Regions from separate parts of the Pseudoselenomonas caprae genome, predicted to be linked through region 2. Evidence: riboswitches for the same ligand, from Rfam matches in the RefSeq annotation. Region 2 holds a riboswitch; the other holds the start of a gene.
What was found. Region 2 has a riboswitch for thiamine pyrophosphate ahead of thiC (phosphomethylpyrimidine synthase ThiC). Riboswitches for the same ligand answer to the same signal wherever they lie in the genome.
Positions count from the first base shown of each region.

Region 1: linked by a shared signal. The riboswitch ahead of thiD (bifunctional hydroxymethylpyrimidine kinase/phosphomethylpyrimidine kinase) and the one ahead of thiC (phosphomethylpyrimidine synthase ThiC) in region 2 are both predicted to bind thiamine pyrophosphate.

Region 1 is NZ_VTOZ01000010.1:29,032-44,230, reverse strand. It holds gene mobB (molybdopterin-guanine dinucleotide biosynthesis protein B) at 1-880, shown strand, start outside; gene FZ041_RS06240 (formate dehydrogenase accessory sulfurtransferase FdhD) at 1,138-1,962, shown strand; gene fdnG (formate dehydrogenase-N subunit alpha) at 2,115-5,132, shown strand; gene FZ041_RS06230 (formate dehydrogenase accessory protein FdhE) at 5,157-6,017, shown strand; gene FZ041_RS06225 (4Fe-4S dicluster domain-containing protein) at 6,053-6,838, shown strand; gene FZ041_RS06220 (formate dehydrogenase subunit gamma) at 6,840-7,529, shown strand; gene FZ041_RS06215 (methyl-accepting chemotaxis protein) at 7,654-9,216, shown strand; gene FZ041_RS06210 (hypothetical protein) at 9,391-9,990, shown strand; gene thiD (bifunctional hydroxymethylpyrimidine kinase/phosphomethylpyrimidine kinase) at 9,996-11,456, opposite strand; TPP riboswitch at 11,514-11,617, opposite strand; gene FZ041_RS06200 (SLC13 family permease) at 11,662-13,197, opposite strand; gene FZ041_RS06195 (M48 family metalloprotease) at 13,711-15,199, shown strand, end outside.
Region 2 is NZ_VTOZ01000003.1:90,049-105,247, reverse strand. It holds gene FZ041_RS02260 (AI-2E family transporter) at 1-134, shown strand, start outside; gene FZ041_RS02255 (CBS domain-containing protein) at 179-625, opposite strand; gene FZ041_RS02250 (universal stress protein) at 701-1,081, opposite strand; gene thiC (phosphomethylpyrimidine synthase ThiC) at 1,184-2,491, opposite strand; TPP riboswitch at 2,540-2,640, opposite strand; tRNA gene FZ041_RS02240 (tRNA-Pro) at 2,779-2,855, shown strand; gene FZ041_RS02235 (protein-tyrosine phosphatase family protein) at 2,895-3,926, opposite strand; gene FZ041_RS02230 (alanine/glycine:cation symporter family protein) at 4,083-5,498, opposite strand; gene purD (phosphoribosylamine--glycine ligase) at 5,707-6,981, opposite strand; gene FZ041_RS02220 (IMP cyclohydrolase) at 6,994-7,587, opposite strand; gene purN (phosphoribosylglycinamide formyltransferase) at 7,614-8,231, opposite strand; gene purM (phosphoribosylformylglycinamidine cyclo-ligase) at 8,224-9,276, opposite strand; gene purF (amidophosphoribosyltransferase) at 9,289-10,728, opposite strand; gene purE (5-(carboxyamino)imidazole ribonucleotide mutase) at 10,819-11,304, opposite strand; gene FZ041_RS02195 (phosphoribosylaminoimidazolesuccinocarboxamide synthase) at 11,370-12,242, opposite strand; gene FZ041_RS02190 (2-hydroxyacyl-CoA dehydratase) at 12,392-15,199, opposite strand, start outside.

The sequences.
Region 1 (15,199 bases), on a different contig from region 2:
GGCAGGCATGGGGCCGCTGGAAGGTCTGCGCCGCGGGCTGTCAGCAATGCCTACGCAGTATGGGCTGGCGGTTTCCTGCGACATGCCCTTCTTTTCCTTTTCGGCAGTGAAGCCCTTGCTGGCTGGACTGGACGCAGCGTCTGGTTTGCAGGCTGTTCTGGCAGAGACTGATGACCGGCGGCAGCCGCTGGCGGCAATTTACCATCGGGATTGTGCTCCGCACTTTGCCAAGGCGCTTTCCACTGGCGAGCGGAAAATCGGTGCTGTGATTGAGAGGCTTTCCTGCCGTCTGGTTCCCGTGCCGCGCGTGAATTGTTTCTTCAATACCAATACACCGGCAGATATGCGGCTGGTGCGGGGGAGACTAGCCAACAGCCGGCGCGAGACGCCGCTGGTCACGGTCTCGGCTCCCGTGTCGAATACGGGCAAGACGACTTTCATCGAGCGGCTGATCCCGCGGTTGCGTGCGCGCGGCATCCGTGTCGGGGTCGTCAAGGGCGATTGCCATGGCTATCAGGTCGATGTCGCGGGCAAGGACAGCTGGCGCTTTGCGCGGGCTGGTGCCGATGCGGTCGCCGTCGTATCGCCGGCGGGATATTTCATCGAGCGGCGGACGGAAAAGCGGGCGTCGCTGCTCGCGGTGGCTGCAAAGCTTGAGGGAGTGGATCTCGTGCTGATCGAGAGCCGCAATCACGGAGCTATGCCCAAGCTGTCCCTGTGGCGGGGACTGGGAGAGCCTGTCATCGATGCGGAGACGGTGGCGCTGTTTTCTAGTGACCTGGCGGTGCAGGCAGCTGATGGAGCGGTGCATCGCTATGCCATCGACGATATGGCGCAGGCAGAGGAAATCGTATGCTTCCTTATGGGACGCGACTTCTGAGGGATTCGTCAGATAATTTATGCCGCTTGGTTCGGCAGGGAGACAAAGTGGACAGAATTTGTTAATGATAAGATTATTTTTATTTATAACCGGCCTATGGCCGGTTTTTTTGTCGTTTGCCAATGGACAAAAAGTCTGCTACCATGGCTATGGCGGCAGAGGATTTCATCTTGTTGTGACAAAAATCGTCGTCCAAAACAAGATGAAATGATAATCTGTTGCTCGTAGGAGACACAGCACATGGGGAGGCGTTTTTCATGCAGCCAAGAGAACAAGAACTCATCGACTTTCCCGTTGTCCGCTATGATTCGCAGCAGGGCAGGATTGTCGAGGACCACAAGTACACATCCATCGAGCGTTATCTTGATATCTATCTCAATGGCAGCTTGCTGACGACGGCATTCTGCTCGCCTGGCGACCTCCAGGACCTCGTGACGGGGATCTTGGCGCAGGGGGGCCATATCCGTACGGCTGCGGACATCAAGGTTCTCAGCATCGACGAGACGGCGTTTGCTGCCCATGTGGAGACCACGGCGGCTGCACAGGCATGGGCGGCCAAGGCGTCCGAGGACCCGCGCTATTATTCTGCCCGTGAGATCCTTGCCTGTGACCCTGCGCGCATCTTCGCGCGGCCGCGGGCGGTGAAGTTTGCCGCCCAGGACATCCTGGCCTGTGCGGACAAGCTGCTGTCGGAGCTGGCGGCCACCCATGAGAAGACCAATGGCGTGCATAGCGGCATCCTCTACGACCAGAGGCAGCAACGCATCCTCGTCTTCCGCGAAGACATCGGCCGCCACAATGTCTTTGACAAGCTCTATGGCTGGGCCTTGCGAGAGGAGATCGATCTTGCGGACAAGATCATCATCTTCAGCGGCCGCTGCTCGTCGGAGATGATGCTGAAGCTCGGCCGCATGGGCATCGGTGCGGTAGCCGCCAAGTCGGTGCCGACGACGCTGTCGCTGTGGCTGGCGAAGAAATTGGGGATTACGTTGGTGGCGCGGATGCGTCCGGGCAGCTTCTGCATCTATACGAATCCGGAACGGATTGTCGTGGCCGGTGAGCAGCTGGAAAAAGAAGCGTGAAAAAAACGAGATATTATTTTTGCATAGAATCATAAATATCACATATGGAGTTTTCATAGTTTTCTACTATAATGAATAGATTTCTTTTATGAGATATAGATGATTTTATAGATACAAGAAATGGTTTTAGGAGACTAAAGGAGGAAGTTTTGATGAATTTGAGCAGGCGTGACTTCTTGAAAGCCACAGGTCTCAGCGGTATCGGCCTTGCTATGGCCAGTCTGGGACTCGACATGCCGAAGGTCAAGGCTGCCGCGAAAGAATTCAAGCTCAAAGGGGCACGCGAGTTTACCTCGATCTGCCACTTCTGTGCTTGTGGTTGTGGCGTCATCGGCTACGTGAAGGATGATAAGCTCGTCCAACTCGAAGGCGCCGTTGACAGCCCGATCAACCGTGGTGCTCTTTGCAGCAAGGGACTGGGGTATGGACATATCCCGAACTCCCAGGAGCGTGCGAAGACGCCGCTGTACCGTGCACCGGGAAGCGATCACTGGGAGGAAATCAGCTGGGAGGAGGCCATCGACAAGGCCGCCCATGCCATGAAGGATGCGCGTGAGAAGGGCTGGAAGCAGACCGAGGAAATCGATGGCAAGACCTATGAGGTCCGCCGTACCGATGGCCTGTCGTTCATCGGCGGTTCCCAGATCAATAACGAGGAATGCTATCAGAATATCAAGATGGCCCGTGCACTGGGTGTTGTCTACATCGACAACCAGACCCGTGTCTGCCATGCCAATACGCCGCCGGCTCTGGGCGCAGCCTTTGGTCGCGGAGCAATGACGAATCCGTGGGCGGATATCAAGAATACGCACCTCATCTGGATTGAGGGGTCGAACCTGGCCGAGTGTCATCCGATGGGCCTCAAGAATGTCATGGCTGCCCGCGAGAAGAACGGCTCGAAAATCGTCCATGTCGATACGCGTTTCACGCGCACCTCGAAGATTGCTGATGAGTTCTTCCAGGTACGTCCGGGCACGGATATCGTCTTCATGGGCTACATCATCCATGAGATGCTCGAATCCGGCAAGTTCAACAAGGAGTATGTCCTGCAGAACACCAATGGTGCCTGCCTGCTCCGTGATGACTTCAAATTCGACGATGGTCTGTTCTCGGGCTACGACGCCGAGAAGAAAGCCTATACGAATACGGAGACCTGGGGGTACGCCCTCGGTGCCGATGGCAAGCCGCAGAAAGCCAAGAATCTCTTTGCGCCGAATACGGTCATGTCGCGCCTCAAGGAATTCTACAGCCGCTATACGCTTGAGATGGTGGAAAACATCACGGGCATGAAGGCTGAGGATGCCAAGCGCGCTGCTTCCATCTGGATTGAAAATGACAAGCCGGCCATCATCATGTATGCACTCGGCATGACGCAGCATACGGTCGGTGTACAGAATATCCGCTGCTTTACCATCATGCAGCTCTTGAAGGGCAATGTCGGTATCCCAGGCGCTGGCATCATCGCGATGCGCGGGCAGCCAAACGTACAGGCATCGACGGACTTTGGCATCGAGTTCAACATGCAGCCGGGCTATCTCGTACATCCGACGCATAAGACGCCGGACCTCAAGTCCTGGACCGAGGCTTATGGTACGTTCCGCCGCAAATGGTATGTCAATATGACGAAGGCTTGGTTCGGCGAGCATGCTACGCCGGAGAATGGCTATGGCTTCGATTATGGTGCTATCCGCAACGGCAATCATCCGGATTCCATCTATGCTATCTTTGAGGATGCCTGGAAGGGCACGATGCATGCGCTTTATCTCTGCGGCCAGAACCCGCAGATGACGAATGCGAACCTCACGATGGTCCATGACGGCCTCTGCAAGATGGATTCGCTTATCGTGCAGGATATCTTTGTTAACGAGACGGCGGAGTTCTGGAACCGCCCGGGCGACAATCCGAGCGAGATCCAGACGGAAGTCATCTTCCTGCCAGCCTGCTCCTATCTTGAGCGCGAGGGTACGATTACGAATTCGATGCGCCTGATCCAGTGGCGTATGCAGGGACCGAAACCGGTCGGCGATTCCAAGCCGGATTACCTGATCAACGATATGCTTTGGAAGCGTATCCGTGAACTCTACAAGGATTCTACGGAGAAGAAGGATGAACCGATCAAGTACATGTCCTGGAACTACTCGCAGGACAACTACATCGAAGATGTCATGAAGGAAATCAGTGGTTACAACGTAGCTACGGGGGAACTCGTAAACGGCATCGGCGAACTCAAGGACAATGGTGAGACGGCTTCGGGCATGTGGATTTATGCCGGCTACATCAGCCGCGAGGGCAACCGCACGAAACGCCGCGGCCAGGAAGATCCAGGCGATATCGGTATCTTCCCGCAGTTCGGCTGGGTATGGCCGGATAACATCCATATCCTCTACAACCGCGCTTCGTGCAATCCGGACGGCACGCCGAAGGATAAAGAGCATCCGCTTGTCTGGTGGGATGCGGCTGCTGGCAAATGGACGGGCTACGATGTGCCGGATGTCGGTAACCGCACGGCTGGCCCGGATACGCCGGACGGCCAGAAACCGTTCCGCATGAACGGCGAGGGCATTGGCCGTCTCTTTGCTGCCACCTATAAGGACAAGAACCCTGATGGCATGACGCGTGATGCGTCCTCGACGCCAGTCGATGGCCCGCTGCCGGAGTTCTACGAGCCGGTCGAAAGCCCGACACATAATGCACTGCATAAGAATGAGCTGGCGCAGTTCAACCCCTGTGTCAAATATCCGCGCGTTCCGGAAAAACAGCCGCTGGGCACGAAGGATAAATTCCCGTATGTGCTGACGAGTTCGGGCATTGCGGAGCACTGGTGCTCCGGTACGGTTACGCGCAACATCCCGTGGCTCAATGAGCTGGTCAAGGAACCGTTTGTCGAGATCAGCGAGCAGCTGGCCAAGAAACTCAGCATCAAAGAGGGCGACAAGGTAAAAGTAAGCTCGGCCCGTGGTGCTGTCGTGGTCAAAGCCATGGTCACGAAACGCGCGCAGCCGCTCACCGTCAACGGCGAAGAGACGCATATGGTCTGGATGCCGTACAGCTGGGGCTTCAAGGGCCTGGCAAAGGGACCTAGCACCAACTACCTGACCATCGATGCCCTCGATCCGAATACACAGGAGCAGGAATTCAAGGCCTGCCTGGTCAACATCGTGAAAGCATAATCTGTATGATATTAGGAGACTTTTATGAAAACCGCCAAGAAATCACCGATGGATGAATATCTGAAGAAACACCCTTTCCTCGCGGAAACGGCTAACTTGCAGCTTGCTATGGAGAAAATCCTTACAGGTGCAGTCTCGCCGGTTTCCTTTCCTGTAAAGGATGATATTGCAGAACTTGTCAAGGACGGCATGCCGCTTTTGCAGCAGCCGCAGCTGCAGCGTACGATGGTCAAAGTGGCCGCAGTATCGCTGGGCGATTGCCTCGAAGCACTCAAAGAGATAGAAGCGCCAGATATGATGAAAGCCGCCCTCAAGGCTTGGCAGAGCTGGACGGCGGAAGCTGAACTCACGGAGATCCAGCAGTTCTTCGACTATCTGCTGCGGCAGGAAGATGCAGAAATCCAGCAGTTTGCAGCGGACAACAAGCTCAATGAGGTGCTGGTTCGCACGCTGGGCTGGCAGCTGGTCGAAGTCTTGGTTCCCGCCGAGCTCAAAGACCCAGTTTTCTGGCAGGGGATCGGCTGGAAACGTAATTACTGCCCGGTCTGCGGGCGCCAGCCGGTGCTGGCGCAGCTGCGCAAGGAGCAGGAGGGCCGCGCCCGTGTGCTCGTCTGCGATGGCTGCCATACCGTCTGGCCCTATGCCCGCATTGGCTGTGTCTACTGCGGCAATGAGGATCTCAAGGAAATGCATATCTTAGAGCCTGAGGGCGAAGAAGCTATGCGCCTCGATGTCTGCGACAAATGCCATGCTTACCTCAAGACATATAATGAGGAAGGCGAGGAAGAAGTCTATTTGCGGGATTGGGCGACAATCCATCTTGATTTTCTCGGTGAGGAGAAAAGTCTCCAGAAAAAAGGAAGCGTAATGCTCGCCAATGCGTAAAACTGTGTATTTGCGAGTATGAAAGGAGAACTATAATGGCACAAGAAATCGCTATGCTGCATGATGTGGCACGCTGCAGCGCCTGCCGTGCCTGCATGGTCGCCTGCAAGCAGTGGCACGACCTGCCGGCCGATATGTCAACACCCTTTGAAGGGCAGTATCAGTCCCATAAAGAGCTGACGCCGACGACCTGGAACCTCATCCAGATGAACGAGCGCGTGGATTCTGCGGGCAAATTCCACTGGGATTTCTTCAAGCGCCAGTGCATGCACTGTGCGGATCCGGCCTGCGCCAAGGGCTGCCCCGAGGAAGCCATCGACAAGCTGCCCAATGGGGCTGTCGTCATCGATGAAGAAAAATGCGTGGGCTGCGGCTACTGCACCCATAACTGCCCCTTTGATGTACCGAAGGTCAACAAGGAGACCAACAAGTCCACGAAGTGTGACCTCTGCTTTGACCGCATCGCAGAAGGTATGGAGCCGGCCTGCTCAAAGACCTGCACGGCTGACGCAATCCGCTTCGGCACGAAGGAGGAAATGCTCAGGCGTGCCGAGGAGCGGGTGGCAATCCTGAAGCAGGAAGGCCATCAGGATGCCAATGTTTACAATCCACAAGGCGTGGGCGGCATCCATATGCTCTATGTACTGCCGGAAAAACCGTCGGTCTATAATCTGCCGGAAAATCCGCAGACGCCAGATTCCATCAATCTCTGGAAGGATGTCGTGCGTCCGCTCGGCAAGCTGGCCGGAGCTGGTGCCATCGTTGGCGTGCTCGGTATGGCAGCACTGAAAGGCATGACCAGCAAGAAGGAGGGGAAATAAGATGCTCGTAAATAAGAAATACATCAAGCGTCATAAGATGGGCTTTGTCTATTTTCACTGGATCAATGCCATCAGCTTCTTCCTGTTATTCCTGACGGCACTGCCGCTTTATACGGATACCTTCCGGTTCTTGTATGACATGTTCGGTGCCGCGACGCTGCAATACGCACATCGCGTCTTTGCCGTCATATTCATTGCTAATCCGATTATCGGCCTGGTAACGGCTCATGATGGCATCCGCCGTCTGGTCAAGGAAGTCCTGAGCTTTGGCCGCGATGATATCGTCTTCAACCAGAAGTTCCCGGCTGAGCTCATCGGCAAGGAACCCGAGGGCATCCCGCCCCAGAGCTTCTACAACGGCGGCGAGAAGATGAACATCTTGCTGCAGGCTGTCATCTGGGCGCTGCTCGTCATATCGGGCGCTGTGCTCTGGTTTGGCGAAGGGCTTGTTAGCCCGGCCATCCGTACTTGGATGATTCCCTTGCACAGCATCTGCGCTGGCTTTGGTTTTGCTGCTGCTATCGGTCATATTTATCTGGCGCTGGGCGTCAATCCCGATTCGATGCAGGGCATGTGCGATGGTACGGTCAAGGCCAGCTATGCGGCCAAACATCATGGCAAATGGATTGATGAACTCGTGGCTGAGGGAAAAGTCACGCGCGAAGAAATCAAGCAAGCCGTGAAAAACTAAAAAACAAAAGGAAACAGAAAATTCTCACACAGATGTGATAAAAGTCACACCTGTGTGAGAATTTTTTTGTTATACTATTGGCAGGTATAACTAACGAGAGACAGGGAAAGGGAGCGTGAAGGAATTGAATCAGCAAGAGACCATTGCATATTTGATTCAACGGCTTTTGGCACGGGTATTTGCCATTGTCGTTGGTGTAGTAGTTATCGTAGGGATAAGTTTGTACCTGTTTACAAGTTATGTTGCTGTGGTAAATGATGCCGGCGTTGTGCGCGGCGGTTCGCAGCGCATTGTCAAGCAGGTGCTGGCCGGGGCTGATGCCAGCCAGACAACGCAGAAAATCGAGGGACTGCTCAAGGATTTGGGCAGCCGGGTGCATCTGGGCAGTTTCCCTGGTAAGCGCGATGCGGCGGAAACCTATTGGCAAAACGAGGTGAAGCCGGCGATTGCCGAGTATGAGCAGACGAAGAACCCGGCCCATCTGCTCGAGGTCAGTGAAACGTATTTTGGCAAGACCAATGAGATGGTCGAGGCTGCGCAGACCTTGGTCGACGTGATGGCGGTACTGCTGTATGTACTGCTTGCGGGCTTCATTGCTGCGGTAGGTCTGGTCCTGCGCCGTGTCTATTATACGTTCCAGGAGCGCGTCGTGAATCCGCTGGCGGCGCTGGAAGACAGTGTCAATAAGCTGGCCAACGGCCATATGACGCAGAAGTTCAGCTATCCGCGTCAGGATGAAATCGGTGCGCTGTATGAGCTTTTGAACAAGATGCGCACGGCAATCCTCGGCTATGTGCAGGATATCGAGAAGAATCTCAATACGATGGCTGCTGGTGATCTCGTGACGACCACCGATATGAAGTATATTGGTGACTATGAGCCGATCCAGCGCAATATCAACCACATCCGCCAGACACTTTGTGCGGAAATGGAAAGCATGGGTGATATGGCTGAGCAGGTAGCGGTAAGCTCTGGTGAAGTATCGAAGGTTTCCCAGAGCCTTGCCGAAGGCGCAATGTCGCAGAATGAAAGTGTGCAGAATCTGCAGAACAAGATCCATGCGACAATGGCTGAGAATGCCAAAGTGGAATCCTTTGTCGAGCAGGCCCGCCAGTCAAGCCGCTTGACGAATGACAGCATCGAGATGAGCCGCCGCCAGATGGATAATGTCGTGGCTGCCATGCACGATATCAGCGCGGCTTCGGAGGAGATCCGCTCGATCCTTGGGACGCTCGATGAGATCACGGGGCAGACGTCGCTCTTGTCACTCAATGCTTCGATTGAGGCCGCTCGCGCTGGCGAGGCTGGCCGCGGCTTTGCCGTGGTCGCAGAGGAGGTACGCAAGCTGGCCGAACAGTCGGCACTCAGCACTCAGAACATCCAGATGCTCATCAACAAGGCCCTGGCAGCAATCGAGAGCGGCACGAAAGTCGTTGGTACGGCAGCTGATTCTCTGTCAGGGATTACCGAAAATACCGAAGCGGTCAATACGGTTATCGAACAATTGCAACGGCAGAGCCTTGAACAGCAGAAGATGATGGAGCAGGTGAACAACCTCTCCCGCGATATCCTCGGCGTTGTCACGGACAACTCGGCGGTTTCTGAGGAGTGTGCGGCATCGAGCAATGAATTGTCGACCTTCTCGGATTCGCTCAAGGACAGTGTTGGCAAATTCCGCACAAAATAAGCGATTTATGTAGAAATATGTAAAAAAATCCCCTGCGAAAGCAGGGGATTTCGTTTTGATAGCGAATATTATAAGTTACCAATAGAAGTACCATGAAGAAATTCAAATCGTTGATTTTTCCCAAAACTATTCAAGGAAGATAGTTGAATTATTATGAAGAAAGGAGGAAGAACGATGATTTGCAGAAAGTGTGGCAAGGTATTGGATGAGGGCGTAAGATTATGTCCCTTCTGTGCAGAACCGGCTGATGATAAGGAAGAACAGCCGGCAAGCGAAAAAGTGAAGCTCAAAGAGCTGGCGGCGGTGCCTGCTGATAAGGCCTGCCTGCTCCAGGAGCTGCAGCGGCTGCGTGAGTATTTCCTGCATAACCGTGGCAAATATGGTGTCATGGAAGATCTCTGGCTCATGCAGATGAAATGGCAGGCACCATCGCTTATGCATTGGATGCTGGGCGGCTGCCTGGCTACCGTGGTGGTGTATATGATGCTCTATGGTGCAGGTCTTATGCCGCAGGTCGGCTGGTCGTTGTTCTTCATCCTCTGGGGAATCGTTACTTGTGGCGGCTATATCCGTTCCGGGCGTGACTACGAGGCGCGCCGGCTGAAGTTCCGCCAGGATTTGCAGGTGGTGGAAAATGATGTACGCCAGTATTATAACAAGGCTGACTCCTGCTTCCTGCCGCTTGATTACTCTGATCCGCGGGTAATCGGTGAACTGATTGACGGCATCAAGGCCGGGACCATCCAATCGTTTCAAGATTATCGGATAAGCTGAAAATATCAAGGGAATTTACAGAGTTGCCAGCCATGATGTAAAGGGCCAGCGCCATGGCCGAGATTGAGGCCGGCCGTTAGGGCTCCCGTTAGATAGTCCTTGGCTGCCTGTACGGCCTGGGGCAGGCTGTATCCCTTGGCTAAGTGGGCTGCGATGGCCGCAGACAGGGTGCAGCCAGTGCCATGCGTGTTGGGATTGTCCACGCGTCGGCCGGGCAGCCATAAGGGGCCGTCAGCTGTATAGAGCAGATCATCGGCATCGGTTGGGCGATGACCGCCTTTGCATAGTACGTTGCAACCATAAGCCGCCTGGAGTTTCCGGGCGGCTGTTTCCATATCTGCCTTGTTCGCGATCGAAAGTCCGGTCAGCGCTTCGGTTTCCTTAAGGTTCGGGGTTATCAGCGTCGCTAGAGGGAATAATTGTTCCTTTAAGGCGGTAATCGCATCTGTGGACAATAGATGGGCACCGCTGGTGGCAATCATAACCGGGTCCACCACGATGTTTTTGGCTTGATAATGGCGGAGCCGGCCGGCAATCACAGCGATAAGGGGGGTGGAAAAGACCATGCCGGTTTTCACGGCGTCGGGGAAGATATCGTCAAAGATGCTGTCCAGCTGCGCGGACAGAAAATCTGGAGTAGAGGGGGATACACCAGCTACTCCGGTGGTGTTTTGGGCCGTCAGGGCGGTGATGGCGCTCATGCCGTAGACGCCGCAGGCCAACATGGTTTTCAGATCAGCCTGGATACCAGCGCCGCCGCTGGCATCGCTGCCGGCAATGGTCAAGGCAGTTTTGGTGAGGAGAGCGGAAAGACGCTGGCGGAGCCGGGTGGCTGCTGCTCGTATATCCGGGGCGGCAAAGATGGCGGAGATGACCGCAGCGCCGGATATGCTGCTATGCTGCAGCTTAGAGATATTTTTTTCATTTATACCGCCGATGGCCACTACGGGAATAGAGACGGCGGCACAGATCCGTTGCAGTTCGTTGTGGCTTATTTCGCTGGCATTAGCCTTGGAATCGGTGGGAAAGACGGCCCCCACGCCTAAGTAGTCGGCGCCGTCGTTTTCGGCTGCTAAGGCTTGGGCGGTGGTTTTGGCGGAAACGCCTAAAATCTTATTCGGGCCTAGCAGTGCGCGGGCTTCTTTTACCGCCATGTCCTGCTGGCCAATATGTACGCCGTCGGCATCACAGGCCAGAGCTATGCCGATATTGTCGTTGACGATAAAGGGGACGTTAAAAGCATGGCATAGTGCTTTGATTCTCTGGGCCTCCTGCAGGAAGCAGTCCGTGTCCAGATTTTTTTCGCGCAGCTGGATCATGGTAACACCGCCCAGCAGGGCTTCTTTTACCGCCTGGGCAAGGGGCTTATCGCCCAGCCAGCGCCGGTCAGTGATGGCATAGAGGGGCAGGGCCTTACGTAACGCACAGGCTTTGGTGATGTTGTTCTGGCAGAGACTTAGTGACATCGATATTCCTCCTTTGGGGCAACAAAAACAGGGACTATCCATTTCGGATAGTCCCTGTGAATCTTTTTGCATACTTTCCTACGTTGGCATTATCCAAATCAGGTGCGGTCGAAGTGCATAACTTCCTCTCAGCCTGTCTGCAGGCTCCCGTGTATCGTTTTGCCTCTACTTTACGCCGCGCGGGGATTTTTGTCAAGGCAGGCTTTTAGCCGACGACCCAGCTGACGAAGTAGATAACCAGCGGAATCGTGACACAGGCGATGCCGACGACGTCGATGATGACACCTGTGTGGATCATCTTAGTGATGGGGATATAGCCCGATGCATAGACAATGGCATTGGGCGGTGTCGATACTGGCAGCATGAAACCGAGTGATGCCGCCAGCGCAATGCCGACCGATACCGGAACCGGGCTAAGGCCAGCCGATACGGCTGCTGTGATGGCCAGTGGGCCAATCATGTTCGTAGCTGCTGTATGGCTCGTGAGCTCAGAGAGCAGCAAGGCCATGACGGAGAAGATTGCGACCATGCCAACCTGTGACGGAGCACCGCCCATCGAGCTGACGATGAGGTCACCGACCCACTGCGAAAGGCCGGTCTTGTACATCATGCCCCCCATGGCCAGACCACCGCCGAACAGGATCAGCGTGCCCCATTCGATACCTTCCATGGCCTCCTGCCATTTGAGTGTGAACTGGCGCTTTTCGAAGTTGACCGGCAGGACAAACAGGATAAGAGCACCGGCCATGGCAGCGACGGCTTCCGGGAACAGCCTGTTGTACATCTTGAGTGTCGGATCGGTGCTGCCAAGGGAAATCGAGAGGATGCCCGGCGTTACCCAGAGGGTAACGGCCACGATAAAGCAGAATAATGTGTTCTTCTGTGCGAGTGTCCAGCCGCCAAGCTCGGCAAGTTTGTTCTTGATGAAGGTATCCGCGCCATCGATGCGCTCGACATCAGCCGGGAACATGCGCGACAGTACGAAGGCCGCAATGACGAAATAGACGACCATCGCGATGAAGCCCCAGGTCATCCACTCAAAGAATGATATATGGATGTCACACATTTGGTCAAGGAAACCGAGCATGATGAGGTTCGGCGGTGTGCCGATAGGCGTCAATACGCCGCCAATCGAGCAAGAGTAGGCTGTCATCAGCATGAGGCCCGTAGCGTATTTGTATTCGTGCAGGTCGATCTCACGGCCATTGGCGGCAAACATCTCCTTGATGGAGGTCAAAAGGCCCAAGCAGATCGGGAACATCATGGCTGCCGTAGCCGTGTTGCTGACCCAGCCTGAGCAGAGCGCGGCGGCAAGGCCGACGGCCAGGAAGATACGCTTGGGGTTCGAGCCGACCCAGGAGCGCGAGAGCAGCCAATAGGCGAAGCGCTTGTCGAGGCCATGGGTCATCATGGCCTTGGCCAGGATGAATCCGCCCATGAACAGGAAGATCATCGGGTTCGCAAAGGCGGCAAACGCAGTGCCGACTGGCACGACGCCAGTCACGACCGCCAATGTCGGTCCGATGAGCGAGGTGACCGGAATGGGTACGGGCTCTGTGATCCACCATATAGCCACGAGTACCATGATTGCCAGCAGCTTATGGGCTGGTACGGTCAGTCCTGCAATCGGGGTCAGAAAGACCAAGAGTGCGAGGATGGGTCCGCCGAACAGGCCGATAGTCCGGCGCTTGCGGTCAAAGGCCTGCTCGGCCCGCTTGACGGCAAGTGCTTCTTTACTCATCTTGTCCAAGATACATGCGCCTCCTTTTATGATATGAAGCAATAGAATGATTTCCACAAATTGTTATTACAATTTATTATATTTCTATCATAAATAAAATTCAGTATTTTTTCAATAGCCCAGGCTGATTGGTTCGATTCTATTTAGGCATAGTATGAAAATTAAGATAATTATTCAGCAATAATGAAAATAAGCAGAGGGGCATAAAAAGAGGAAGCCCGTGAAGTGGGATTGTACTTCACGGGCTTCCTGGGAAGGGATGATAAAAAATTTGAGAAATGGGAAGCAAGAAGGGTGGGATTAAAACCTTCTTGTTTAGGGACGCCAATGAGATCGTACCCCTGGGGGATTACCAGGTATATCTCTCATCGACAAGTTTATTATAATCGGTCATTATGAAAAGAGTATGTAACTCAGGTTACGGAAAAGACAAAAAGTAAAAGTTTTTTCGCGTTCTCACGATTTTTTCAAGCCGCCTGTGCTAAAATAAGGATAGATTCCAAAAGAGATGAGGTGATTTCCTTGCGTTATACCAAGCGCTGGAAACGTTGCCTGACGGCTATGGTCCTGTCGGGTGTCATGATGGCTGGCACATGGCTCACGCCGTTGCCGAAGGCTGAGGCGGCAGATGCCTGGGCCATTGCCGCACAGGCTCTCGGGGTGCTCGGAGCTTATCAGTCGAGCCTGTCGAGTATCCTTGCGCTCGGCAATGATGCTCAGGCGCAGATCCAGAGCCAGCGGCAGGATATCCAGCAGAATGGCATCGACCCCAACCGCAACGATGTGCAGGTGGTCGACAGTGTCATGCGCCAGCTGGTGGAGCAGGGCGACTATGTATTGAAGGCCAATAGCCTGCCGTTCTGCTGGACGGTCAACAACAGCAGGGATTTCAATGCGGCCTGCTATCCCACGAACTATGTGAGCGTCAACAAGGCACTCGTGCGCGGCTTGAACCTGGAGCCCGATGAGCTCGCCGCAGTGTTGGCCCATGAGATGACGCATGGCATCGAGCAGCATAGCGCGCATAACTACGCCAAAGCCGTGGCTCAGTACTATGGCATGGCTTTCCTGAATATGGATACGGGCGTGGCAGATTGGAACAAGCTCAATGCGCTGGCCAATTATTCGATAGCCAAGAACGTGACCTTGCCGACGGAGTACGATGCCGATGCAGGCGGCTTCTATATCATGACGAGTGCCGGATTCAATCCGGGCGGCGGCGCAGCGGCCATGGCCCGCATGGCCCGCTATCTGACCTATGAGACGCAGAATGTCCTCGAATACCAGGACCCTGACCCGAAACTCAAGGAGCAGGAAAACTATAACGACCATCCCGATACGGATAAACGCGAGCAGAAGCTGGCACAGATGATGACCGATTATGGCTGCGGTCATGTGACGGTCAAAGACCGTAAGGACATCTATATCGATGGCGAAAAACTGTTGAGCGTTGATTGGGATGGTGATTATGATAATACTTTGGAAAATGCTTATTTCGTGGCTGGGGCGATTGCCAAGGCCTTTCATGACTATGATTCGCCAGCTGGCTGGAATTTCCGCGCAGATGGCGATGGCACGGTGACATGTCTGCCAGATACGCGTGTCAATCAGGCCCTGCAGAAATTCCTGCGCACGGAGCGTGCTGGTGCGCGCCTGCAGGCGCTCGTGACAACGGCCTATGACGGAGAGAAGACGAGCGGTGCCCGTACGAAGATGAAAGCTTCGGCACAGGCAAGACAACAGGTGCTGCAGAGTGAGCGCGAAGCAGTGCTGGCTGCTAGTGCCAAGTTTGTCAAGAAAATGCGGGAAAATGGTGATATGTATAGCGACTATGGGCAGGGCGAGCGTGCGTTGTTCCAGATGCGCCGCGTCTTTGCTGCGCATAATCCCGAGAATGAAGCGGAAAATCATGCGATCCGCGGCCGCGCCCGGGCCGTTGCCGGAGATTTTACAGCGGGACTTCAAGATTTAGACAAAGCCGTAACTATGGATAGCAAGAATG
Region 2 (15,199 bases):
TGTTCCTGGCTGTGCCCTTCATCGTCATCTGCAAGCTGGTCATCGAGGACATCTACGAAAACCGGCTGCTGCAGAAAAAACTCCAGCGTGAATCGCGCTGGCTCGCCAAGAAACCCACCGAAACACAAAAATAAAAGGAACTGTCTCTTGCAGGCAGTTCCTTTTTCTTGCCGGAAATTCAGAGCAGCATCTTGACGATGTCCGTACGGCTGACAATGCCGATCAGTGCACCGGCATCATCGAGCACCGGCAAGCGCTTGATATGCTTGTCATGCATGAGCTTGGCAATCTTGCTGACCTCATCTTCGGCCTTGACCGCAATGACCTCCTCCGTCATGATCTGCTCGGCGGTCAACGCGGAGAACTTGCGGAAAGCATCGCGGTACTCCTGCAGGCCATTGTAATAGATCACCGCTCCCAGGATGCAGAGCTCGTCGGGCATCTCCGGGGCGATCTCCTTGCGCATGAGATCGCCTTCGCTGACGATGCCGCAGACCTTGCCCGTCTCATCCACGACAGGGACACCAGAGATCTTCTTCGTCACGAGCAGTTCGGCCAGCTCACGGATCGTTGCTTCAGGTTTTACAGTGATAACGTTTTTGGTCATGATATCTTTGACTTGCATGCTGAACACCTTCCCTGTTGCAAACACAAGAACAAAAGCTGCCAGCGGGAATCCACTGGCAGCTGCCACAACACTTTATTTGATGACCATTACCGGAATCGGCGACTCCTCAATGACCTTCTGGCTGACACTGCCAATCAGCGCGCCCTTGAAGAGGCCCAGGCCACGGCTGCCCATGATGATCATGTCGCTGTGCTCCTGACCGGCCACACGGATGATAGCCTTCGGGATATTGCCCGTCTCAACATGCTTCGCGGCCTTGATATCATCGGGAATCTTCTCCCAGATGCGATCGAAGACGATATGGCTCGGGATATCCTTATTGATATTGCTGGCTACATAGACGAAGTCCAGATCCGCCTGGCATTTCTCGGCAAAGAAAATCGCCTCATCGACAGCTTTGCAGCCATTGACGGAACCATCAACCGGCACTAGGATTTTTTTGATTTTCCCCATAACAAAACCTCCTAACGAGTTTGTTTTATTCTATATAGCTATATTCGGGATTTTGCCGGATGATTCCTGCTTTTAGACTGAATTTTTTCAATTGTTCCGTCATCAATCCTCACAGGGACATTGCGGTTTGTCAAAGTACTTGCTGATGATCTTCACCGCACAGTAATCCCCGCACATCGAGCAGGCCTCCTCGCCTGCTTTGTTGCGTGCGCCTCGCTTTTTGCGTGCAAGCTCCGGATCGATAGACAGCTTCAACTGTTCCTCCCAGTCAAGAATCTTGCGGGCTTCTGCCATCTTGCGGTCCCATTCCACCGCCCCCGGAACTCCGCGCACCATATCCGCTGCGTGAGCCGCAATCCGTGAGGTAATCACGCCGGTATGGACATCTTCAATAGTCGGCAGCGCCAGATGCTCAGCCGGCGTCACATAGCAGAGGAAATCCGCACCGCTTACGGCTGCCAGCGTACCACCGATTGCCGCCGTAATATGGTCATAGCCTGGTGCGATATCGGTCACGAGCGGCCCCAAAACATAAAACGGTGCGTTGCGGCACAGACGTTTTTCCAATTTCATATTCGCAGCAATCTGATCATAGGGAACATGTCCCGGCCCCTCGACCATGACCTGTACCCCACGACGCCAAGCGCGATCCACAAGCTCGCCTAACGTAATCAGCTCAGTCAGCTGGCCACGGTCGGTGGCATCAGCCGTACAGCCGGGACGCATGCCATCCCCCAGGCTCAAGGTCACATCGTATTTTTCACAAATGTCAAGAATCGCATCAAAATGCTCGTATAGCGGATTCTCCCGCTCGTTATGAAGCATCCAGCCAGCAATAAACGAACCGCCACGGCTGACAATATCCATGATACGTCCCTGTTTGCGCATGCGTTCTACTGCCGTTAGCGTCACCCCGCAGTGAAGCGTCATGAAGTCCGCACCATCTTTTGCCTGCCGCTCAATAGTCTCCAGGATATCCTCTTCGGTCATCTCTACTACTGCGCCATGCGCTTTGATTGCCCGTACCGTTGCCTGATAGAGGGGAACCGTACCAACCATGACCGGCGAATGAGCGATAATCTCCTTTCTGGACTGATCTATATTATTGCCTGTCGAAAGATCCATAACCGCATCTGCTCCGCATTTGACGGCTTCTTTGAGCTTCTCAAGCTCTGGTGCTACATCCGGATAGGTACTCGACGTGCCAATATTGGCATTGACCTTTACCCGGAGACCTTCGCCCACACCGCGCGGCTGAAGCCCCCTATGGTTGATATTACACGGGATTGCCACTACACCTTTAGCTACCTTGGCACGAATCTCCTCTGGCAGGAGTTTTTCATCAGCTGCCACTTGTTTCATTTCCTCCGTGATCTTGCCTTCCCGTGCCATCTGCATCTGCGTTGCCATATCATTACCTCCTAAAATAAAAAACCGCCTAGCATAGAGCTAAGCGGTATTCTTTGCCTCTCACTTCCCTACGCAGGTATTAACCCAACAGGTTCCAAGGGTCGACATAAGTCTCTCAGCAGAACAAGTCTGCGCCCCTAGTGAATAAAAATATACAATTGATGCTAATAGTGTAGCAAATACACTCAATTTATGCAACCATTACTTTTTATCGCTAAAAAGTAAAAAAAATATAAAAAAGGTGTTGACAGTCCCCGTTATTCTGCGTATAATATTTCATGTACTCACGGGATGTGGCACAGTTTGGTAGCGCGCTTCGTTCGGGACGAAGAGGCCGCAGGTTCGAATCCTGTCATCCCGACCATTTGAATCATCAAGACAGCAACTTCGGTTGCTGTCTTTTTTATTTACCTGCGTCATCGCCATGATCTTTGAGCCATTGCGACCATTTCAAAGCAAACCCCGTCTTATGGGCTTCCTGCACATATGCATAGAACTTTTTGATCATCCCAGCCTTCTGCCGGTAATAGGTCTGCTTCCAATCATTTGATGCCGGTTTCAGCGACACATGTGCCACATATGCACCACCCAGAAGATACTGCCGCGATAAGATATCTTCCAGTGGCACCTCAGGATTTTTCATCATATCGTACATAGCCATATAGGCAGTAGTACGCCCCATCCCTGCCTGGCAATGGAAATGAAGCCAAGCATCCCTGGGCAACTTACAGGTAAAGTCAATAAACCGCTCTATATTTTCTGCTGCCGGCCATACATGATCCGTATCCGTCAGCCGCAGATAATGCCAGCCTGCGCCTTCTACCAGCTGCTGCTCACTCATGACAACTGTTATCTTCGCAAACTGTGGATGAAGCGGCTTTTTCTTTTTATCCAGCTGCGCCAGCAAGAGTATTTTCCCCTTCGCATCCTGCAACCGCTGTGCTTCATCTGTCAAGGCATCCTGCCGGGATTTGCCTACATTGCCCCAATCGCGCTTTCCATACCAGCTGACTGCATCGCCATTGAATAATCCATGCGATTCCTGCCGTAAATCTATCACATAGATGGGACCATGTGTTTTCTGCTGCAAAGTCTGCTGCAATGCCTTGAATTCGCCTGCCGAAAATTCTGCACTGCCCGATATAGCCAGCTGTTCCAGTCCCTGCCGCGAAGGTGACGCAATAACCCCTTTCCCGGCTTTGTCTGCCGATATTTTTTTCCGAAACGCCCCATCTGCCATACGGAAATTCCTTGGCAGCATATCCTTGTTTTTGGAATCGATCCGCCACATGTAGCCATGATACTCAGACGGCACCACCCGCTCAGCAGGCTGCACATCCTGTGCTTCTCCGGCCATTGCCGTCCAAGGCACCCCCATGACCAGCAAGGCAGCCCCAAGGGATACCCCTAACTCTTTTACCAAATGCAACTTCATTGAAACCTCAGCTCCTTTTACTATTCTCTTTTAGGTATACTCTTTTGCGCAATTTTGTCAATACTAAATCCTGCACACTTTGCTGTACCCACCAAAAAAGACTGCCGCCGCAGCGACAGTCCCTCCATGTCATCTAAGCATTGCCTGATTCATTTACTACACCTTCTGGCAATCAGCATCTTCTCCCTGTTTTTCACGCTCGATCACTGTTGCCTGGAAGTCAAAACATTCTTCCGCGATATCGCGGCTCAGCCATAACAAGCAGATAAGGTTCGGAATCGCCATAAGGCCATTCATCGTATCCGAAAAATTCCAGACAACTTCCAACGCTGTCGTTGCTCCCACAAAGGTCACCAAGCTGAACAGCACACGATACCCCATGATTGCCTTGCGGTTGCTGACGAGATATTCCAGCGCCTTTTCGCCATAGTATTCCCAGCCCAGAATCGTTGAAAAAGCAAACAATGCGAGTGCCACCGAGACGATCAGCTTGGCATACTCACCGAACACCGAGCTGAACGCCAGTATCGTCAGCTGGGCGCCCGATACCATCTTGCCCGTCGCAGGATCGACCGTCCCGAGCATGCCCGACGAAGCGATGACCAGGCCCGTCAGCATACAGACAATCATCGTATCAAAAAATGTTCCCGTCATATTGACATAGCCTTGGCGGGACGCGTGGTCCGTCCGGGCAGCAGCCGCCGCGATTGGTGCCGAGCCCAGGCCAGCCTCATTCGAGAATACGCCGCGGGCCACACCCCAGCGCATCGAGGTCAGCATCGAGGCAACGATGCCGCCGCCAACACCACCGGCCACCGAATCGAAGGAGAACGCCATGCGGAACATCTCCGCCACGCCAGCCGGCACTGCTTCAAAATTCACCACAATGACAATGAGTGCCACCACAAAATAGAAGCCCGCCATCGCTGGCACGACCACGCTCGATACCTTGCCGATGCTATGGATGCCACGGAGCAGCACCGACAGAGCCAGCACGGCTACCACCAGGCCAGTCAGCCAGGCTGGTACGTCAAAGCTCGTCAAGAGCGCCGCCGAAATCGAATTGGCCTGGGTCATATTGCCGATACCAAAGGACGACACCACGACAAAGAAGGCAAACAAGCCCGCCAGTCCACGGCCGATATACTTGTTCTTGAAGCCATTCTTCATCGCATACATCGGGCCGCCAGCCATCTCACCCACGCTGTTGGTCTCACGATATTTGACCGCCAGCACCGATTCTGCATACTTTGTCGACAAGCCGAACGCCGCACTGATCCACATCCAGACGAGTGCACCGGGACCCCCCAGGACCATAGCCGTCGCCACGCCGACGATATTACCGGTTCCGACGGTCGCCGAAAGCGCCGTCATAAGCGACTGGAACGGTGAAATGTCCCCTTCATGTTCTTTTTTCTGCCGGAATATCATCCGGACTGCATAGCCGAGATTGCGCCATGGCAGGAATTTCAACCGAACCGTCAAAAATACGCCTGTGCCGACCAAAAGCGTCAGCATCACCGGCCCCCAAACGAAGTCATTGATATCTGCCATCAATTTTGTCAGATCCATAAGCCCTCCATCCGTACAACACGCAAAACAACATCATCAAGGATTGCCTAAGACACAGAAAACGCCCTGTTGTTGTCCACCGACAACTTCAGAGCGTCCACCGTTGACGTCTATATGGATAATTATAATAGACAAATGTCAAGTTGTAAACAGCCAGTCAAAAGTATACACAAACAGACACAGCTGCACTTATTGGCGATATGAGATCTCACAGGCGTTCTAGCGCGCGGTGCGCGATGTCATTGCGGTAGAACGCATCCTGGAAGGAAATCTCCCTGACACCAGCATACGCCTTATCCACAGCCGTCTTGACATCATCAGCCTTGGCGACGACGCCGAGCACGCGGCCGCCCGCCGTGACAATCTGGCCGTCTTTCTCCGCCGTACCGGCATGGAATACTTCCGTACCAGCGGCCTTGGCCTCCGCCAGGCCTGCAATGGCAAAGCCCTTCTGGTAGGATTTCGGATAGCCCCCCGATGCCATGACCACGCAGACAGCTGCACCATCGCTCCACTGGATGTCCTGCCCGGCCAGGGTGCCATCGGCACAGGCCAGCATGATATCGACCAGATCGCTTTCCAAGAGCGGCAGGACAACCTGGGTCTCCGGATCGCCAAAGCGCGCATTGAACTCGACGACCTTCGGCCCTTCAGCCGTGATCATAAGGCCGGCATAGAGGCAGCCCTTATAAAGACGCCCCTCCTGCTCCATGGCCTTGATGGTCGGCACGAGGATCGTCTCATATGCCTTCTCCACCATGGCCTTCGTCATGACCGGTGCTGGTGCATAGGTGCCCATGCCGCCGGTATTCGGGCCCTTGTCGCCATCGTAGGCACGCTTGTGGTCCTGGGAGCTGATCATCGGGCAGATGGTCTTGCCATCGGTGAAGCAGAGCAGCGAGGCTTCCTCGCCCTCCATGAACTCCTCGATGACGACACGGCTGCCCGCCGTACCGAATTCCTGGTCCTCCATGATGTCAACAATGGCTGCCAGGGCCTCCTCTTTCGTCATGGCAACGATAACACCCTTGCCTGCGGCAAGGCCGTCGGCCTTGATGACAATCGGCGCCCCTTCCTGCTCGATATAGGCGCGGGCCGCATCGGCATCCGTGAATACCTCATATTTTGCCGTCGGGATATTATATTTTTTCATCAGGCCTTTCGAAAACGCCTTCGAGCCTTCAATCTCTGCCGCCAGTTTCGTCGGACCAAAAGCCTTGATGCCCGCTGCATTCAGCGCATCGACAAGGCCATTGGTCAGCGGGACCTCAGGGCCGACCACAGCCAGATCGATCTGCTTTTCCTTGGCAAAGTCGGCGACGGCATCATTATCGGTGATGGAAATCCCCTCCACGCACTCAGCCACCTCAGCCATGCCCGGATTGCCCGGAATCGCATAGAGCTTCGCAGCCTTCGGCGACTGGGAAAGCTTCCAGGCCAGCGTATGCTCACGTCCACCCGAACCAATAACAAGAATATTCATCGTCTACCCCTCTTATTTCTTCAGCTGCTCAAGAAGATACTCTTTGATCATCGCATCATAGGCTGCCGTATGGGCAAAAGCCTCCTGGGAAAGCTCCATGCGCGTGCGGTCATCGACGCAGCCATTCTCCTTGACCTGCTTGGCAATCTCCGCATAGCGGGCAGGATTCGTCACGATCGTGACGAACTTGAAGTTCTTCGCCGCCGCACGGACCATCGCCGGACCGCCGATATCGATGTTCTCGATGGCCTCCGCCAGCGTGACGTTTGGTTTGGCAATCGTCTCCTTGAAGGGATAGAGATTGACGGCTACCAGGTCGATGCCCGTGATCTTATGCTCCTGCATCTGCTTGACATGCTCTTCGTTGTCACGAACAGCCAGGATGCCGCCGTGGATATACGGATTCAGCGTCTTCACGCGGCCATCCATGATTTCCGGAAAACCCGTGACATCGCTGACATAGGTGACCGGGATGCCTGCCTCTTTGATGGCCTTCATCGTACCGCCCGTCGAAACGATTTCCACACCAGCCTCATGGAGCTGGCGGGCAAACTCAACAACACCGTCTTTATTCGATACGCTGATAAGTGCGCGTTTAATCTGCATGGATATATTCTCCTCTGTCTAAAAACTCAATCCAAAATCCGTACCTGACGTCCGTCTACCTGCAGCCGACCCTCGCAGTAAAGCTGGATAGCCTGCGGATAGATGATATGCTCCTGCTCGAGTACGCGGGCCCCCAACGTCTCCTCGGTATCCCCATCCAGCACAGGAACAGCCGCCTGCAGGATAATCGGGCCGCTGTCAGTGCCTTCATCGACAAAGTGTACGGTGCAACCGCTGACCTTGACGCCATAGGCGAGTACATCGCGATGGGCATGGGCACCGGGAAAGCTCGGCAGCAGCGCCGGATGGATATTCATGATGCGGCCGGCAAAATGATGCACAAATACTGGCGTCAGGATTCGCATAAATCCAGCCAAGACAACCAACGTTACCCCTGCTTCTTCGAGCTCAGCAATCAAGGCCTTTTCAAAGGGCTCACGGCCATCGTACTGCTTGCGATTGACGCAGACGGCCTTGATGCCAGCCTTTTTCGCCCGCTCCAGGGCAAAGGCCTCGGGCTTATCGGCAAGCACCACAGCGATCTCGGCATTGACCTCACCGCGGCCGATGGCATCGATGATGGACTGCAGATCCGTGCCACGCCCTGAACACAGGACCCCTAATTTCTGTTTCATCTCAGTCATGGAACACGCCGCCTTTGATCGTCACATCATGATTGCCCTTTACCACGCGGCCGATTTCGTAGACCGTCTCGTCAGCAGCGGCAAGATGCGCCTTGATTTTCTCTGCCTCGTCGGCACTGGCGATGATGATCATGCCAATGCCCATGTTGAAGGTGCGGTACATCTCTTTCCAATCCACGTTGCCCCACTGCTGCAGGAGCCGAAAGATTGCCGGCATCTGCCATACCGAGCTGTCGATCTCGACTGCCATATCCTCCGGCAATGCACGGGGGATGTTCTCGTAGAAACCGCCGCCCGTGATGTGGACCATGCCGTGGATATCAAAGTTCTCGATAAGGGGCAGACAGGACTTCGGATAAAGGCGCGTCGGCGTCAGAAGCTCTTCGCCGATGGTCTTGCCCAGCTCCTCGATATACTCATCGCCCTTGAAGCCCTTGAGGTCAAAGCAGATTTTGCGCACCAGCGAATAACCGTTGGAATGGACCCCCGAGGAAGGCAGGCCCAGGACCACGTCGCCTTCCTTGACTTTCTCGCTGGTGATGAGTTTCGATTTTTCGACAGCGCCGACAGCAAAGCCAGCGATATCGTATTCGCCCACCGGATAGAAGCCAGACATCTCCGCCGTCTCGCCGCCGATCAGCGCACAGCCCGATTCCTTACAGGCATTTGCTACGCCCTTGACCACATCAGCTACCTGCTCCGGGTCGAGCTTGCCTACAGCCAGGTAATCAAGGAAAAAGAGTGGCTCAGCACCCTGTACGAGGATATCGTTGACACACATGGCCACAGCATCCTGGCCCACCGTATCATGCTTATCCAGCATGAAGGCCAGGCGCAGTTTCGTGCCGACGCCATCAGTACCCGAGACCAGCACCGGCTCTTTGTATTTGCCAGCCGTCAGCGCGAACAGGCCGCCAAAGCCGCCGAGGTCACCAAGTACCTCCGGGCGATAGGTAGCTTTAACGCTGTCCTTTATCAGCTGAACGGATTTGTTGCCTGCATCGATATCAACACCGGAATCTTTATAAGTAAGTTGTTCTGCCATTTCTATCCTCTCTCAACACTTGCGCTGTTCAAATACATATTTGCTGTCGCCAGCCGGCTTTTCCCCATCCTCGATCGGATAGGCACTGTTGAAGCAGGCGTAGCACATCGCCTCAGGGTCAACGGCGGATACCGACTGTTTGAGCCCTTCGATGCTCAGGAAATGCAGCGTATCGGCACCGATGTACTCGCGGATTTCCTCGACACTCTTGGTCGCTGCGATAAGCTCCTTGCGGACCGACGTATCGATGCCATAGTAGCAGGGATAGCCAATCGGCGGACTGCTGATGAGCATATGGACTTCCTTGGCCCCGGCATTGCGGAGCATCTTGACGATCTTGCCGCTGGTGGTACCGCGGACGATGGAGTCATCGACCATGATGACGCGCTTGCCTGCAACCACCGAACGGATGGCATTGAGCTTGAGCTTCACTGCCGTATCGCGTTTCTTCTGGGTCGGCTGGATAAAGGTACGGCCGATATAGCGGTTCTTGATCAGACCCTCCACAAAGGGAATGCCCGACTCAAAGGCCACGCCCGTGGCTGCCGTCGTGCCCGAATCCGGCACTGAAATGACGATATCGCCCTGGCAGCCCGACTCGCGGGCCAGCATGCGTCCCATCATGAAACGCGCATCGTGGACACTCTGGCCATCGATGACCGAATCGGGACGCGCAAAGTAGATGTATTCAAAAATGCATGCAGCCTTGGGCTCCTGCGTCGCAAACGGATACGACTTGATACCGTTTTCATCGATGACTACCATTTCCCCCGGCAGTACATCGCGGATGAACTCAGCTCCGACCACGTCAAGGCCGCAGGTCTCCGAGGAAATGATATAGCTGCCTTCCTCCGTCTTGCCGATGCAAAGCGGACGGAAGCCCTGCGGATCGCGCGCACCGATGAGCTTGCTCTCAGTCATGATGGTCAGGCAGTACGCGCCCTTGATTTTCTTGAGGCTTTCGATGACCTTGTCCTCGATAGTCTCCTGGCGCGAACGCGCAATAAGGTTGACAAACACCTCGGAATCGATGGAGGTCTGGAAAATCGTGCCCTGCTGCTCGAGATCATGGCGGATCTCCGCAGCATTGGTCAGATTGCCGTTATGGGCCAGCGCGATCTTGCCGCCCGCATAGTTGACCATCAGCGGCTGCGTATTGGCCAGCAGGCTCGAGCCTGTCGTCGAATAGCGCACATGGCCGATGGCGATGCACTGGTTCTCCATATGCGGGACCTGATGGCGGAATACCTCATTGACGAGGCCCATGCCACGCGTGACATCCATCCAGGCGCCATCGGTGATGGCGATGCCCGCGCTTTCCTGCCCACGATGTTGCAGCGCATAGAGCCCCAGATACGTCATGCCCGAGACATCCTCCGTATGGGAATAGACACCATAGACGCCGCATTCCTCTTTCCATTTCGGTTCTAAGTTATAGCCATTTTCATACATGGTTATTTTGTTCTCTCTTTTCCTTTTTCATATAATATACACGGTCAGCCCGCTTTTTGCGGTCAAAAAAACAGTCCGGTTGCACGCAGCTTAAAGCTGGGCAGCAACGCGGGCTGCTTTCTTTTCGACTTCCTGAATCATCTTCGTGCGGTAATCCGCCAATTTCTGCGCGAGCTCCTTATCCGCCACCGCAAAGATCTCCACAGCAAAGATCGCCGCATTCTTGGCACCATTGACGGCCATCGTCGCCACGGGAATCCCCGACGGCATCTGCACCGTGCTCAGGAGCGCATCCATGCCGTTGAGCGGCGTAGCGTTGATGGGCACACCAATAACCGGCAGCGTCGTATAGCTCGCTACCACACCTGCCAGATGCGCCGCAGCCCCTGCTGCCACAATGAACGCACCAATCCCTTTTTCGGGCGCACTGAGCACGACTTCACGGACTTTGGCTGGCGTGCGGTGAGCCGACGCCACGATGACCTCAGACTCGATACCGAACGACTTGAGGATCTCGACGGCTGGCTTCAAGATTGGCCAATCGGAATCACTTCCCATCATTACTGCAACTTTCATCAATCATGCTCTCCTTTCACAAAGAACACGGATCTTGCCGATCCGCGCCCTCCAGAATCAAATCCTTACTCAAAATCCTTGCCCGTAAGCATCTTATAGGCTTCTTTGTACTTGGCGATCGTCTTGTCGATGACATCCTGCGGCAGCTCATAATCGCTGTCCGGGTTTGCCTTGAGCCAATCACGGACGAACTGCTTGTCATAGGACGGCTGGCTCTGGCCTTCCTTATAGCCCTCCAGCGGCCAGAAGCGCGAGCTGTCCGGCGTCAGTACCTCATCGCCGAGGACGATGTTGCCGTCTTCATCGATGCCGAACTCGAACTTCGTGTCGGCAATGATGATGCCACGGGAAAGTGCATACTCCGCGCATTTCTTGTAGATGGCAATCGTGTAGTCGCGGACTTTCTCAGCATACTCACGGCCATGGCCCGGGAAGGATTTCTCCAGGACTTCTGCGCCCTTCTCGAGGGAGACGTTTTCATCGTGATCGCCGAGTTCTGCTTTCGTGCTCGGCGTGAAGATCGGCTCTGGCAATTTCTGGGACTCCACGAGGCCTTCCGGCAGCTCGATGCCGCAGATCGTGCCGTTCTCCTTGTAGCTCTCCCAGCCGCTGCCCGTAATGTAGCCACGGACGATGCACTCCATCGGAATCATCGTGAGCTTCTTGCACTTCATGCTGTTGCCAACGAAACCTTCCTGCTGGAAGAATTCCGGCATATCCTTGTTGTCGACCGAAATCATGTGATTCGGCAGGATATCTTTCGTAAAGTCGAACCAGAACCGGGACATCTGCGTCAAAATAGCGCCTTTATCCGTGATCTTGTTCTTCAAGATGTGGTCAAAAGCGGAGATGCGGTCCGTAGCTACCATGATGATGCTGTCCTCTGCATCATAGACTTCACGAACCTTACCGGATTTAAATGGTTTGTACTCTTTCATGGATTTTATCGTCTCCCATAAAAACATAGAATTATTAACCGACTATTTCATAATAACGAGATTTTTTTTGCCTGTCAATGATTTTTAGGACACATGTCCTTGATTTATGAGCCAAAAATGACCCGTCAAAAATTGACGGGTCATTTCACTCAGTGGCTTATCGCCTTGTCCTTATGTTCTTTTTTCTCCTGCTGCGGCCCGCGTTCCTTAGCCACGGCCAGCATCAGTTTCAAGCGGTTGAGCTGGTTGACTTCACTTGAGCCTGCATCACAGTCGATGGCCGTGATATTGGCCCCCTTGTAGCTCGTGCGCAGCTCATGCATGACACCCTTGCCCGTGATATGGTTTGGCAGGCAGCCAAAGGGCTGCAGGCAGACCACATTGGGCACGCCTTCATCGATGAGCTTCACCATCTCACCAGTCAGGAACCAGCCCTCGCCAGCCATGTTGCCGAGGCTGACATGGCGCGCGGCAAGCTCTGCTGTCTCGTAGATCGTATTCGGTGCACGGAAATGGCGGCTCTCCTTAAGGGCCTTGCGCATGGGCTTGCGGAAGAATTCGATGGCCTTGATGAACAGCTTGCCAAAGAACTCATCCTTGTACTTGCCTGCCAGCAGCTGATGCTTGGCAATCGAATCGTAAGCCGAATAGAGGAAGAAGTCCACAAAATCCGGCATGACGACCTCGGCCCCCTCATCCATGAGCACCTTCTCGATATGGTTATTCGCCACCGGATGATACTTGACGAGAATCTCACCGACGATGCCGACCTTCGGTTTCCAGAGGTCTTCATCGATCGGCAGATTGTCAAAATCGCGCACGATGGCCTTGACGTTCTTCTTGAACTTGAAGTAACTGCCGTGATTGATTTCAGCTTTGCAGCGATCCATCCACTTGCGGAACAGGGCCTGCGTCGAGCCATGGGTCAGCTCGTACGGCATCATGCGGTTGCGCACGTTCATCAGCGTATCGCCATAGACAGCCGCCTTGATGGCATCGGTGAGCATCGCTCGGTCGAGATTGAAGGCATCCGTCTCATCCTTCAGGCCGTGCACGGCAAAGACCGGCACCTGCGGGTAGCCCGCGTACTTGAGAGCCTCCCGCAGGACGCTCAGATAATTCGTCGCCCGGCAGGCACCGCAGGTCTGGAACAACATGATGCTCGTGTGGTCCGGATCGCACATGCCCGACTTCAGCGCCTGGATGAGCTGGCCGATGACGACGATGGCCGGATAGCACATATCGTTGTTGACATAACGCAGCCCCGTGTCGATGGCCTCCTTGCCCGGCATCGGCGGGATGACCGCATGGTAGCCGTACTTGCGGATAGCCGTCTTGAAGAGCTCGAAATGGATGGGTGCCATCTGGGGTGCCAGGATGGTATGGGTAGCCTTGCAGTCCTCGGTGAACCGCGGACGCGCAATCGGCTTGATTTCCTTATAGGCGACCGGCGTACGGCGCGTGAGTGCCGCCATCAGCGACCGCAGGCGGATGCGGGCCGCCCCGAGATTCGATACCTCATCGAGCTTGATCATCGTGTAGATGCGATGATGCTGCTCGAGGATATCCTTGACCTGTCCCGTCGTCAGCGCATCGAGGCCGCAGCCGAAAGAGCTGAACTGGATCAGCGTCAGGTTGTCATGCTCCGCCACGAACTGCGCCGCATGGTAAAGCCGCGCATGGTAGCTCCACTGGTTGACCACCTTGAGCTTCCCGGACTTGACCGGCAGATGATAGACCGCATCCTCCGAGAGGATCGGCAGCTTATAGGACTGGATCATCTCAGGGATGCCGTGGTTGATTTCCGGGTCCACATGATAGGGACGGCCCACCAGCAAAATCGCCTGCTCGCCAGTCTTCTCGATGCGCGCCAGGATCTTCGCGCCATAGTCGCGGACATCCTGACGATACTGCTCGATTTCCTTATAGGCCGCCTCGACTGCCGCAGCGATCTCACGCTTGGCGATCCCTTCCCTGTCCCCCAGTTCCTCATAAAGACGCGCAATCAGGCGCTTCTTGTCATGGATCGGCAGGAAGGGCTGGATGAAGTCGATATTCTGCTCCCGCAGGATATCCATATTGCCGCGGATATTTTCGGCATACGAAGCGACAATCGGACAGTTGAAATGGTTGTCCGACTCGTTGACATCGTCCTCCATGTTATAGGGCTCGCAGGGATAGAAAATCTTCTTTACGCCCTTCTCGATGAGATCGACGATATGTCCATGGGTGATCTTGGCCGGATAGCAGAGGGAATCCGACGGTACGGTTGCCATGCCCTTGTAATACATCTTCGCACTCGACTTGCCCGACAGCACAACCTCATAGCCGAGGGTATCGAGGAAGGTGAACCAGAACGGATAGTCCTCGTACATGTTGAGCACCCGCGGGATGCCGATGCGGCCGCGCTTAGCTCCTTCATGCGGCTTGTAATGCCTAAAGACGCGGTCATATTTATACTTGTAGATATTCGGCGTCTGCTCCTCGGTCTGCTTCTCGCCTCCCACGCCGCGCTCACAGCGGTTGCCCGTAAAGTACTTGCTGCCATCGGGGAATTTCTGCATCGTAATCAGGCACTTATTGCCACAGCCCTTGCAGCGGTAGGAACTCGTCGCTACCGTGAATGCATCAAGCTGCTCCGCCGACAGTACCGACGAATGCGCCTGCCCCGATTCCAAGGCCAGGATAGCTGCACCATAGGCGCCCATAAGCCCAGCGATGTCCGGACGGATGACGTCGCGGTCCAGCAGCTTCTCCATGCAGCGCAGCACCGCATCGTTGTAGAAGGTGCCGCCCTGCACGACGATGTGGTCGCCGAGCTCGCGGACGTCCTTGAGCTGCATGACCTTGAACAAGGCATTCTTGATGACCGAGAAGGCAATGCCCGCCGAAATGTCGGCGACTTCCGCCCCCTCCTTCTGCGCCTGCTTGACCTTCGAATTCATGAAAACCGTGCA